3 regions of the Lipingzhangella rawalii genome follow, and region 2 is predicted to be linked to each of the others. Evidence: predicted binding sites of a transcription regulator. Region 2 holds the regulator's gene; each other region holds the start of a gene.
The links. The regulator LexA, encoded in region 2, represses DNA repair genes until DNA is damaged. The targets are predictions, from matches to a motif close to TCGAACANNTGTTCGA.
Positions count from the first base shown of each region.

Region 1: a site for LexA is predicted at 2,251-2,266, ahead of RIF23_RS02645 (DNA polymerase III subunit alpha). Genes of this name have one in related genera too.
Region 3: a site for LexA is predicted at 1,312-1,327, ahead of RIF23_RS01960 (Rv2578c family radical SAM protein). Genes of this name have one in related genera too.

Region 1 is NZ_JAVLVT010000001.1:587,241-591,387, reverse strand. Features, by position in the region: gene RIF23_RS02645 (DNA polymerase III subunit alpha) at 1-2,118, opposite strand, end outside; gene RIF23_RS02640 (dicarboxylate/amino acid:cation symporter) at 2,641-4,017, opposite strand.
Region 2 is NZ_JAVLVT010000005.1:487,433-491,579, reverse strand. Features, by position in the region: gene RIF23_RS13205 (vitamin B12-dependent ribonucleotide reductase) at 1-846, opposite strand, end outside; gene nrdR (transcriptional regulator NrdR) at 910-1,359, opposite strand; gene lexA (transcriptional repressor LexA) at 1,849-2,544, shown strand; gene RIF23_RS13190 (hypothetical protein) at 3,317-4,069, opposite strand; gene RIF23_RS13185 (hypothetical protein) at 4,073-4,147, opposite strand, start outside.
Region 3 is NZ_JAVLVT010000001.1:438,596-442,742, forward strand. Features, by position in the region: gene RIF23_RS01955 (LysE family transporter) at 1-595, shown strand, start outside; gene RIF23_RS01960 (Rv2578c family radical SAM protein) at 1,369-2,412, shown strand; gene RIF23_RS01965 (uracil-DNA glycosylase) at 2,430-3,164, opposite strand; gene RIF23_RS01970 (MFS transporter) at 3,441-4,147, shown strand, end outside.

The DNA.
Region 1 (4,147 bases), on a different contig from region 2:
GTCCATCCGACGTCGCATGGCCTCGGCCGTGTCGAGACCACATCCGGTCATGGTATGGAGTACCGCCAGGACCTGTTCGTGGAACACGATGACCCCACCGGTCTCGGCCAGTACCTCGGCCAGGACGCGGGTGGGGGCGAGCGGCGGACGCTCATTGTCGCGCACGGCCAGGAACGGGGTGATCATGTCACTGTTGACTGGTCCGGGCCGGAACAGGGAGATGTCCACGACGAGGTCGTCCATGCTGGCGGGGCGGAGTCGGCTTACCAGTTCACGCTGTCCCGGCGACTCGATCTGGAAACATCCCAGGGTCCGCGCGGAACGGATCAGCGCGTAGGTGGCCGGATCCTGGCCGGGACGTGTGTCGAGGTCGATGCGGTGGCCGGTGGTGCGTTCCACCTCGGCCACCGCGTGTGCCATCGCCGACTGCATCCGTACGCCCAGCACGTCGAGTTTGATCAGCCCCATGGCCTCCACGTCGGTCTTGTCCAGCTGGACCATGGGATAGCCCGACTGGCTGGGTTGGGTAGGGGCGCGGTCGGGAAGCTGGGCGTCGGAGACCACGATTCCACACGGGTGCATGGCCTGGTGGCGGGGGAGACCGTCCAGGCGTTCGGCCAGTCGGAACAGCTCCGCCATCGGGTAGCGGTCCAGCGCGGCCGACCGCAGTTCGGGCAGGTCCTCGACCGCGGAGCTGATCTGGCGGGCACGGATGTGGGGGAAGGATCGGGCCAGGGCGTCGATGTCGTGCGGGGGGATTCCCAGGGCCCGGCCCACGTCTCGCAGTGCTCCGCGGGCGCGGTAGGTTTCCGGCATCGACACACACGCGACACGCTGGTAGGTGCCCTGGTCGTCGGGTGCACCGTAGGCGTCGAACACCACCTGGTAGGCCTCCAGCCGCCGGGCGGACTCCACGTCCAGGTCGATGTCGGGAAGGCCGGTGCGGTTGGTGGTCAGGAAACGTTCCATCAGTAGTCCCCGCTCCAGCGGGTTGATTTCGGAGATTCCGAGGAGGTAGTTCACCAGGCTGCCCGCCCCCGAGCCGCGGATCGCGGTTCGGATTCCCCGGTCCCGGATGCGCCTGGTGATGTCGGCGATCACGGGAAAGTAGGCGCACACGCCCTGGTGCTCGATGACGGACAGTTCCTGGGCCAGACGGTGGTGTGCCTGGTCGTTGTGTTCCAGACCGCGTCGGGTGAGCCCCTCGGTGCACTCCTGCCACAGGCGCAGGCCGGCGTCGGCGATGTCGGGAAGGTGGGGGTGCCCGAGCCCCAGGTCCGCGGCCGGATCCAGAACACAGGACTCGGCGAGGGCTCGGGTGTGGGCCAGCAGACGCGCCACGGCGTCCCGGTCCGGGCCGCAGATGCGTTCGGCGAGGGCCGCCATCTCGTCGGTGCTCTTGAGGTAGGCCTGTCCGGTGTCGGCGGGGCTGCCGGCGGAACGGGGGGTGACTCCGGTTCCCCCGGGCAGCCAACGACGGACCTCGTCAAGGAGGTGAGCGACCTCGACGTCGTCGGGGTGCGGATAGCGCACCGCGTTACTGAGTACGGCCAGGGTGCGGGTTTCGGTGGCCAGGTGCAGCATGGCCCGGGCGTTTCGCCGCTGGTCGGGTCCGTAGTGGTCCACCAGCTCCACGGCCAGCGTTTCCGCCTCGGGATACAGGGACCGCCAGTGCAGGAGCCGCCTTCGGGCCCGGTTCGGTTGTCCGCGGGCCACGGCACGTCCCACATCCGAGTCCGGGCCGAGTAACAGGATCAGTCCGTCGGCGGCGAGCCCGGCGGCGGGGATCGCGGGAGTGCCCGGGGTGTCGCCGGTGGCATGGGCCGCGGTCACGACGCGGCACAGACTCGCCCAGCCCCGCCGGCCGCGCGCCAGCAGGGTGACGCGTCCCCCGTCCGGGGCCGCAACGGCCAGGTTCACCCCCAGGACTGGTCGGAGTCCACGCTGCACGCAGGCGCGGGCGTGGGCGACCGCGCCGTGCACCCCGTCCCGGTCGGTCAACGCGAGCGTGTCCATCCCCAGTTCCGCGGCCCGGTCAGCGAGGACGTGCGGATGAGAGGTTCCGTGGCGCATGGAGGAGGCAGAGACCACGTTGAGGTGGGCAAACCCTGTACTCATCCGTGGGCCACCGGACGGTGCGTCGAAAACGGGACAGACGTGTGGTGCACGGGCCTCCTCCTCGTTGGTGGGGTCAGGCCACGGCTGGGGTGGCCAGGTGGCGACTCCAGCCGGGGGAAGGCAGGCCCAAAATCGAACTAGAGTTCGACTGTAATTAGCTACAGCGTACCTGATATCGCGGTGAGCTGCGAAGACACCATCCCTCGTGGCGGTGCCTGCCTGCGACCGAAACCCGATGGTGGGGAGGGGCTGCTGGTGCGACCCGGGCTAGGCAGTGTCTTTCGGGGGTGGGAACGAGGCTGGGCCTGGCCTGGCGACGTCTACCCCGCGTCCACTCTGTTGGCCGTCGTGCCGGGAAGTGTGTCCCCCCGGGTAGCGGGGGATGCGCCCCACGGCCACCGCAGCCCCCATGCCCCCGCACGACGGCCGGCGGGGCGTGGACGCGTCCCTCCAGCCGCTCCGCCGGCTCTCATACACGCCCGGGGCGCTGCCCCACCCCGCGGACTCGCCAAACAACACGCCTTAGTCGGATCGGTCCGCAGCTGTGCCCGTGCCGTCGCTTCCGCTCCCATCGGTGCCTGCGGCCGCATCGGTGCTCTCCGCCGGCGCGGATCCGGGATCGGCCAGCATTCCGGGTTCGGTGCCCGCGATGATTCGGGTGGCGACCAGGTCTCCGGTGACGTTGCACATGGTGCGCGCCATATCCAGGATCGCGTCGATTCCGGCGACAAGGGCCACTGGGGCGAACGGGAGGCCGGCCTGGGTCACGGTCAGCGACAGCATGATGAGTCCGGCCCCCGGAACCCCCGCGGTTCCGATTGAGGCCAGGACCCCGACGATCACCACCGTGGCGAGTTCAATCAGGCTCAGCTGCACCCCGGCGACGTTGGCCACGAATACGGTGGCGGCTCCGACGTAGATCGCCGTGCCGTCCATGTTGACTGTGGCGCCGAAGGGCAGGGTGAATCCGTAGACCCCCTTGCGGATACCGAGTCGCTCCGCGGCCCGAATCGTCACCGGCAGTGTGCCTCCGCTGGAGCGGGTCACGAATCCGGTCAGCATCGGGTCCTTGGCGGCGAGGAAGAACGGGCCGATGGCGGCACGGAAGATCGTGAGCAGCCCGACGTAGACCAGGATCTGGAGGGCGATCCCGCCGTAGGTCGCCACGGTCAGCTCCAGCAGTGGCCGCAGCGCCTCGGCCCCCGTCTCGGCCAACACGACGGCGATCAGCGCGAACACGCCCACCGGGGCGTACTCCAGCACGCCCCGTACCACGCGAAACACCAGTTCGACGGCGCCGTCCACGCCGCGGCGCAGGAAGTCCCCCAACTCCCGGGTGTGGTCGTTCGCGCTGTTCTGCATGAACGCCAGGGCGATTCCGGCCGCGATGGCGACGAAAATGACCGCCAGCACATTGCCCTCGACCATGGCGGCGAACGGGTTTTCCGGAATGATGTCGAGGAACACCTCGGACAGTGCCGGCGGGCTTTCGGGTTCCTCATCCGTCGTCCCGGGCATCGACAGCCCGGCCCCCGGGGTGATGGCCAGCGCCAGCAGGATGCCGATGGTGATGGCCAGCGCCGAGGTCACCAGGTAGAACACCAGCACCTTGAGGCCGATGCTGCCCAGACGGGCCGGGTTGATGGAGGCCACCCCGGCGATCAGGGTGGTGAGGATCAGCGGAACCACGAGCATCTGGAGCAGCTGGAGGAAGACCTGCCCGAGCGGTTCGACCACCGTGACGGGTTCGCCGACGATCAGTCCGGTCAGGGCCCCGATAGCCAGAGCGATGAGCATCTTCCAGATCAGGGGGAAGGCGAGGTAGCCGCGCCATGCCGCCAGCAGTAGGTGGGTCGGCGCGGTGCGGCGGGGCGAGGGTGACAGGGGAGTGGTGGACATAGTGGAGGCTGGCCTCTCCTCGTCGGTGCGGCGGGGTCAGGGCATCCTCGGCGGCGGGGGATCGTGCCAGAATCGTAGGCATGCTGCGGGGCGGCTGTCACCGCCCCCACACGGCCTGGGCGAGCCATGG
Region 2 (4,147 bases):
CTGCACGCTGAACATGTCCGCGCCGCCCAGATCCACGTCGAACCCGGCGTCGCGCAGGGCACGGATCTTGTGCTCTTCGCGCGCCTTGGTCTCGATGAACTCCTCGATGTCGGGGTGATCGACATCCAGCACCACCATCTTGGCGGCTCGCCGGGTGGCCCCGCCGGACTTGATGGTTCCGGCGGAGGCGTCCGCGCCCCGCATGAACGAGACGGGGCCGCTGGCAGTTCCCCCCGAGGACAGGAGTTCGGCGCTGGAGCGGATTCGGGAGAGGTTGACCCCGGCGCCGGAGCCCCCCTTGAAGATGATCCCCTCCTCCTTGTACCAGTCGAGGATCGACTCCATGGTGTCGTCGACCGACAGGATGAAGCACGCCGAGACCTGTTGGCTGGACTCGGTACCGACGTTGAACCAGACCGGGGAGTTGAAGCTGAACAGCTGATGCACCAGCGCGTACTTCAGCTCGTGATCGAAAACCTCCGCGTCCTCGTCACTGGCGAAGTAGCCCTGTTCCCGTCCGGTCTCGGTGTACTTCCCGGCCACCCGGTCCACGAGTTGTTTGAGGCTCCACTCCCGCTGCGGGGTTCCGAGCGCACCACGAAAGTACTTGCTGGCCACGATCTGGGTGGCGTTCATGGACCAGTCGGCGGGGAACTCCACACCACGCTGTTCGAAATTGACCGTGCCGTCGCGCCAGTTGGTCATGACGACGTCCCGGCGCTCCCATGTGACCTCCTCGTAGGGATGCACGCCGGGCGTGGTGAAGACACGCTGGATCCGCAAGCCCTTCGTGCGCTGTGCGGACTTGCCTTTGCGTGCCCCTGACCCGCTCACGGTCTCCGTCATCTCGCTCCCCCTGCTACTCGCACAATTCCCAACGCACACCGGCCCACACGTCCCGCCAGGCCCTCAAGACGACCGCCCGCGCAGATCGGCGATCGCGGTCTCGAAGTCCGCCAACGAGTCGAAGCCCTGATACACCGAGGCGAACCGCAGATAGGCCACCTCGTCCAGCTCCCGCAACGGGCCGAGAATGGCCAGACCGACCTCGTGTGAGGGCACCTCGGCACTTCCACGTGCGCGGATCTCGTCCTCCACCTGCTGCCCCAGCACGGCCAGGGCGTCCTCGGAGACCGGACGACCCTGGCACGCCCGACGAACCCCCGCGATGATCTTCGTCCGGGAGAACGGCTCGGTGACACCGGAGCGCTTGGTCACCATCAGCAACACGCTCTCCTGCGTGGTGAACCGCCGTTCACAGTCCGGGCAGTTTCGTCGCCGTCGGATGGCCGCACCGTCCTCGGTGGAACGACTGTCAATCACCCGCGTGTCCGGATGGCGACAGAACGGGCAGTGCATCGTCCGTTCCCCCGTTCCGCCTCATCTGGGCCCGATCCGCAACGGCGCCGCCACAGTGGACGACCGCCTAACATCCGCACGCGTCTCGACACAAATTATGGACGTGTGAATATCGACAAACACAATATGTTGTGCCGACCCGTGGGATCCAACCTACGACTGACCGCACCGAATCGCAAGTTGCGGCACGAGGCCACCCCGACACACCGAGCACCCTCGCGTACCGCGAGCACCAGGCTTCGACACCCCCATACCGCGGGCGCGTCGAGCCGAACCAGCAACGACCCACGCCGCCCGCCGCACCCCTGTGCCGCACGGCCACCTCGAACGTTTGTTTGATGTCACACAGGACAGGAGATAAATTGAGGCTGGGCGGCGACCCGGCAGCGTTGTGGGCCGCGGTGGCACCCGTACCCCGACCCCGGGGCCGCACCAGTTCGACTCCCGAGGAGGCCAGACGTGCCGGACACGAACAAGGCGAGCGAGGCCGTGGCGGCCACCGGCCCCAGCGGTAGTGACGCCGCCGGTCACGTCGGCTCGACCACGCGGCTCACGGCGCGTCAACGAAGCGTACTCAACTTCATCACCCGGTACTTGCAGGCGCGTGGCTACCCCCCGTCGATCCGGGAGATCGGCGACGCGGTGGGGCTCGCCAGCCCCTCCAGTGTCGCGCACCAGCTCAAGGTGCTTCAGGGCAAGGGGTACCTGCACCGGGACCAGAACCGTCCACGGGCGGTCGAGATCCGCCCCACGGGACGAGGCGCAACCGGCACGGATACGACGTCCACCACCCGACGGGCCCGCAGTGGCGCTGCCGAGGTGCCACTGGTAGGGCGGATCGCCGCTGGAGGGCCGATCCTCGCCGAGGAGTCGATCGAGGATGTGCTGACGCTGCCGCGACAACTGGTGGGTGAGGGACAGTTGTTTACACTCACCGTGGTCGGGGACTCCATGGTGGACGCGGCCATCACGGACGGGGACATGGTCGTGGTTCGCCAGCAACCCGAAGCCAGCAACGGCGACATCGTGGCGGCCCTTCTCGACGACGAAGCCACAGTGAAGGTGTTCCGGCGCGACGACGACCACAGCGTGTGGCTGCTACCGAGGAACGACAACTACGAGCCCCTGCGTGGAGACAACGCCACCATCCTGGGGAAGGTGGTTGCGGTACTGCGCCGCGTGTGACGAGCCCCGCTGGCTGTGCGACCGCTGGGGGCCGCCAAGGCTCCCTCCGGCCCGACTCGAACCACCGATCGGACACGGCCGCAGGGCCTGCGTGGGGGCCGGCACCCCTCCCCCAATCCACCTCCGAGCGCTGCGCACCCACGTCCCCCATGGGCCCGGGTGTGCGGGCTCGTCGATCCCCTCCGATCACCGTGGTCTCCCCCGCAGTGCGAAGGTGCCCGAACGTGTGTGGCGCCGGCCCAGAGTCACGGGGCGCTCGGGGACGCTGGGTGTACTGACCACCGCGGTTGGTGACGGGGACCCGGCCGGCGTGTAGCACGAGGGCCTCCGGAATCGGTGTGGATGTTCGATGTCCCACCGCCCGGAAGGACGTCCATACCGTAGGCTGCGCACACCAACGCCACGCTGACACCCACTGGCCGGGTTGGTCTCTCGCCCACTGTGTGGTCGGGGACGACTGGCCGCTGCGCCGGCCCCTTGGTGGCGGGTGTCTGCCGTCGGTGGGTCAGGGTGGTGCTCGGCACCGGGCCCCCAGTCCGGGGGGATTGTGGTGTCCGTGCGTACGCTCCCCGTGGTGGCCGCCGGCGGATTGGCAATGCCCGTGACCACGATCCCTGCCCTCGGGGGAGTGTGGCCCGGGTGGTCCTCGTGTCCCACAGGGTGCCGGTCCACGCCGGCCAGCCTCGCGCGCACGCCCCTACACCGGCAGCCAACGGGGCGGTGGTTCGAGTGCCACGGCCCCGGGGACATTCCAGCCGTCCCCGGGCATGGCCTAGCCAGACTGTCCTTCGGCCCGCAAACTCCCCCAGAGGCCGCGGACCGCCTCCTCAGCGGCCTGCACAGCTTCCGGTGGGTCCAGACTGCCCCAACTGTCGCCATCTGCCTGCTGGTCGTAGCAGCCCACGACCAGCACGTTGCCCGTCACCATTCCGGCACACCCGAGCGCCTCGGCGTGGTTGTACCAGGACAGGGCGGCGTCGCCGAGGTCCGGGACCGTACTGGCCTCCTGCCCACCCGCACGGTCCCTGAGTTCCTGTGCCAGGTGTTCCATGCTCTCGGGGTCGGCACCGTGCCCACTGCGGACGAACGTCGCCGACGCGTAGCCGTACCGGTCCCCGAAACCCAGCGAGTCACTGATCCAACGGCACTCCTGCCGCTCCCCCACCCCCGCATCTCCGGACACCTCCTCGACGGTGTCGACAGTCAGCTGGGGGTCGGGAACCAGCTCGGCCAGCCAGCCGGTGCCGACGGTGCCACACGCGGGAATCTCCCCGTACACCGCGGGTTGGCCCGGCCTCGCCCCGGCGCTGTCCACAGCGACATCTTGGTCACCGGGGGACGCCGACACCGTCGTGGCCGACATAGGCACCGTCGAGGTGTCCACGAACTGGGGAGTGCTCGCGGTGGTGACCAGCGCCCCACCCGCCAGTGCCACGGCGCTCAGTATGCCCAAGGCGGCCCCGAAAGAACGTCGCCGAGACGTCGCTCTCCTTCGGGCCGTGGGCGTGTCGGAAGCCACCGTCATTACTCAGTACTCCTGAGACTCGATGTGTTCGACGAACGCTGTGGCGAGTTCCGTACCACCCGCGATCGCCTCCTCCTC
Region 3 (4,147 bases), on a different contig from region 2:
CGGATTCGTGGTCGCCGCCCAGGTCGGCCCGATCTGGCTGCTGTGCCTGCGCAGCGTTCTGCGCGGAGGTGTCGCGCTGGGGTTGGCCATCGGTGCGGGGGCGGCGCTGGTCGACGTCGGATACGCCCTCCTGGGCATCGCAGGAGTGGCCGCCTTGCTCACCACCTGGGAAGCCCTGGGAACGGCGGTCGGGATGCTCGGTGTGTTGGTCCTGGTAGTGCTGGCGTTGCGTGCCCTGCGTAGTGCCCTATCCCCTCCGACGGAGCAGCAGGACAATCGCGAACTCACCTCGCCCCGGGCAGCGTTTGTGGTGGGGCTGGCCGCGACGGCGAGCAATCCGCTGACGATCCTGGCCTGGGCGGCGGTCTTCGCCGCCCTCTCCTCGGCCACATCCGACATGGGTTCCCTCACCCCATGGACCATGCTGGTGGGTGTGGGCGCGGGGACCTTCACCTGGTTCGCGCTGCTGTCCCTGGCCGCGTCCGTGTTGGGACGCTTTACTGGCCCCCGCTTTCATCGCGGGGTGGACATGGCGGCGGCGATCGGGCTTTCGCTGTTCGCCGTCGTCCTGGCTTGGCGGGTCCTGGCTTCATGACATCGCGCCTTAGCTGACAAGAACAGGCGCGCCCCACCTGTCGTCTGGCCGGGGATGCGCTGTTCGGTCCGCCCACTCACACACCAACGCTTGAGCTGCCGGACCGGTGAAGCGCTAAGCCATCGCCACGCTCCTTCCTCATCCTCGGGCTTCCTCAGGCGGCCAGGTCCATGACGGTGAAGTCGATCTCGTCCAGGGCTCAGTCGTAGTAGCGCTGCCCTTTCGCGCCAGCCCCCGTCGAGAGCATCTGCCATGCCCGGTGGGGGACGCGGCGGGCCTCCTCATCGGTGCGTAGCCAACCGGCGGGCGTGCTGAAGCGGTGGTCGCAGGAAACGGCCAGCACGTAATCGATACCGCGTTCTTCGAGTTCTTGGCGCAGGTGGGGGCTGGTTCCTTATACCTCGTCGCGACTCACTCACCCAGTCCACTCCACGGCCCGCGTCGAGGGCACGGGCGATCATCCGTACGCTCAGGTGGGGCTTGGCCGCGAATGCGACGTGGTCGCCGATGCCGGTCCAGTTCCGCCTTGTCCTCGCGGGTCACCCCCCAACGCTGCCCGGCATCAACCTGATCCTGGGCGATCCAGTTCCGGCCAAACTCTTACCTTGCGCTACCTACGGGGCCAGCCATGTCTCTCTGTTTGCGCTGGCCACATCCACGCAGCGCGGTGCATGAGAGCAACGACGTGACGGACACCGTTGCAGCCTCCCGGGTGGTCGAACATATGTTCTACAGTGGGTGGTGTTGGCGAACCCGCGCGGTAGGGGGCACGCATGCGCTGGCAGAACCTGCGGCTGGACGATGGAACGAACCAGCCCGTGTTGATCGAACGGGGTGCGGTCACTCGGACCTTCGACACCCCCGGTTTTCGTGGGATCACCTTCCACGAGGTGCAGGCCCGATCCCTCATCAACGAGGTTCCCGGGGCCTCCCGTGTGCCGTTCCGATACACGATCAACCCCTACCGGGGCTGTAGCCACGGCTGTGTGGGCTGCTTCGCCCGCAACACCCACACCTACCTCAACCTGGATTCCGGGCAGGACTTCAACTCCCAGGTCGTAGTGAAGGTCAATGCCCCCGACCTGGTGCGTCGCGAGCTCGCGCGGCCCCAGTGGCGGCGCGACCGCGCAGGCGCGGCGATCGCCATGGGCACCAACGTGGACTGTTACCAACGCGCTGAGGGCCGCTACCGGCTCATGCCCGGAATCATCGCCGCGCTACGCGACGAGCGTCACCCCTTCTCGATCCTCACCCGCGGCCCGCTGCTGCTGCGGGACCTGGAACTACTCGGGGATGCCGCGCAACATGTTGAGGTAAGCCTGGCGGTCTCGGTGCCGTTCGTGGACCGTGATCTCGCGCGGTCCTTCGAACCGGGGGCCGCCAGCCCACCGGCGCGCCTGCGAATCTGCTCCCGGCTGGAGCAGGCCGGGCTGGGCTGCGCGGTACTGATGGCGCCGATCCTGCCGTTCCTCAGCGACTCACCCCGGCAGCTGGAGGCCACCGTGGCCCAGCTCGCCGCGGCCGGGGCGCGAAGCATCACCCCGATCGTGCTGCACCTGCGGCCCGGGGCTCGGGAATGGTACTTCACCTGGCTACGCCAGCACCATCCGGACCTGGTGGGTCGCTACGAGGAGCTGTACCGGGGTGGGGCCTACGCCCCGAAGAGCTACCAGCGCCGGATCACCGAGCAGGTACGCGAGCTCGCCGAACGCTACGGGGTCACCCGGCGCACCGCCGACGCGCATCGCAGAGTGGGCACCGAGGAAGCTGCGACCGCCCCGGCTGCGGCTAGGCCCACACAGCTGAGCCTCTTGTGAGCCCGCCGGGTGTGCGTTCAGGCCAGCTCCGCGCTGGCCTTGGCCTCGGCCAGCACCGTGCGCAGCATCGCCGGGGTAAGCGTCCCGGTCTGGGTGTTGCGCTGGCTGACGTGGTAACAGCCGTGCAGCACGAGGGGAGTAGCGACGTCGCGAGATGGAAGTGCAACGCGGGTGCCGTGTGCGAACCGCGGGCGGGGCCGGGGAAGCTGCCAGCCGGCCTGGTCAAGGGCGGGCAACAGGGCCTGCCATCCGTAGCCGCCTAGCACCACGATCGCCCGCAACGTGGGGGTGAGCAGCTGGAGCTCGCGCACCAGCCACGGGCGGCAGGTGTCCCGCTCGGTTGGGGTGGGGCGGTTGGCTGGGGGAGCGCAGTGCACCGGTGCGGTGACGCGGGTGGCGTGCAACTTCAGACCGTCACCCGCCCAGGTTGCCGTGGCCTGGGTGGCGAGTCCCACGTCGTACAGCGCCTGGTAGAGCACGTCACCGGAGCGGTCCCCGGTGAACATGCGCCCGGTGCGGTTGGCCCCGTGCGCGGCCGGTGCCAGGCCAACGATGGCGATGCGTGCGTCGGCGGGTCCGAAGCCGGGCACGGCGCGGCCCCAGTAGGTCTGTTCGGCGAACGCGGCGCGTTTGGTGCGCGCCACCTCCTCGCGCCAGTCCACCAGCCGCGGGCAGGCCCGGCACTCGCAGATGCGATCGTCCAGGGCGGCCAGCGTGGCGGCCTCAGGCGCGGCAGCTATGGGCAGCGACATACTTCCAGTATCGGCGCTGTGGCGGGTCGGCTGTCGTGCCGCCTCGTGGGAGCGACATCACCGCGGTGCTGTGCGCCGCCGTGGCTGTGAGTCGCCTACCGGAAGCGTTACTGGTTTGTACTGGGTTGCGTCGCTCCGGTGGAGCGCAGTCGCCTACTCTGTTCCAGTCGCAGCGGGGCCCTGCTGGACGAGGGCATGATCGACCGGCGGTGCCAGGGCCTGCCCGTTGCCGCCTGACCCCGAACCCCACCGCGGCACACGACGAAAGCCGAGGCCATGACCGCCACCCCCGCAGCGCCCGTCGCTGATCCCCCCGCGCATCCCGCCCAGCGGCGCATCCTTACCGTGCTGGTCGCCGCCCAGGTGCTCAGCGGCGCCGGATTGGCCGCGGGTATCACCGTGGGTGCCCTGCTCGCCCAGGACATGCTGGGCGCGACCAGCCTGGCCGGCCTGCCCAGCGCCCTGTTCACGATCGGCTCGGCGGCCGCCGCAGTTGCGGTGGGACGCCTCTCCCAGCACCGGGGGCGACGCAGCGGCCTGGCCGCCGGCTATGCCGTCGGTGCGGCGGGCGCCCTGGGCGTGGTGGCCGCCGCGGTCCTGGACAGCCCGGTACTGCTGTTCAGTGCACTGTTCGTCTACGGCGCCGGTACGGCCACCAACCTCCAGGCCCGCTACGCCGGCGCGGACTTGGCCGCGCCCGCACGCCGTGGCCAGGCGGTGAGTACGGTGCTGGTGGCTACCACCCTCGGCGCCGTCGCCGGCCCCAACCTCGTCGAGCCTCTGGGGCGTCTGGCCACCGCGGTGGGCGTTCCACCGCTGGCCGGCCCCTTCCTACTGGCGGCGCTCGCCTACGGCACTGCCGCCGGGGTGCTGTGGCTGTTCCTGCACCCCGACCCACTGGTCACCGCACGGGCCCAGGCGAGTGCGCAGGCCAACCAGGACAGCCCCGAGTCCGCCGCGGGCTCGCTTTCCGGCGGGGCACG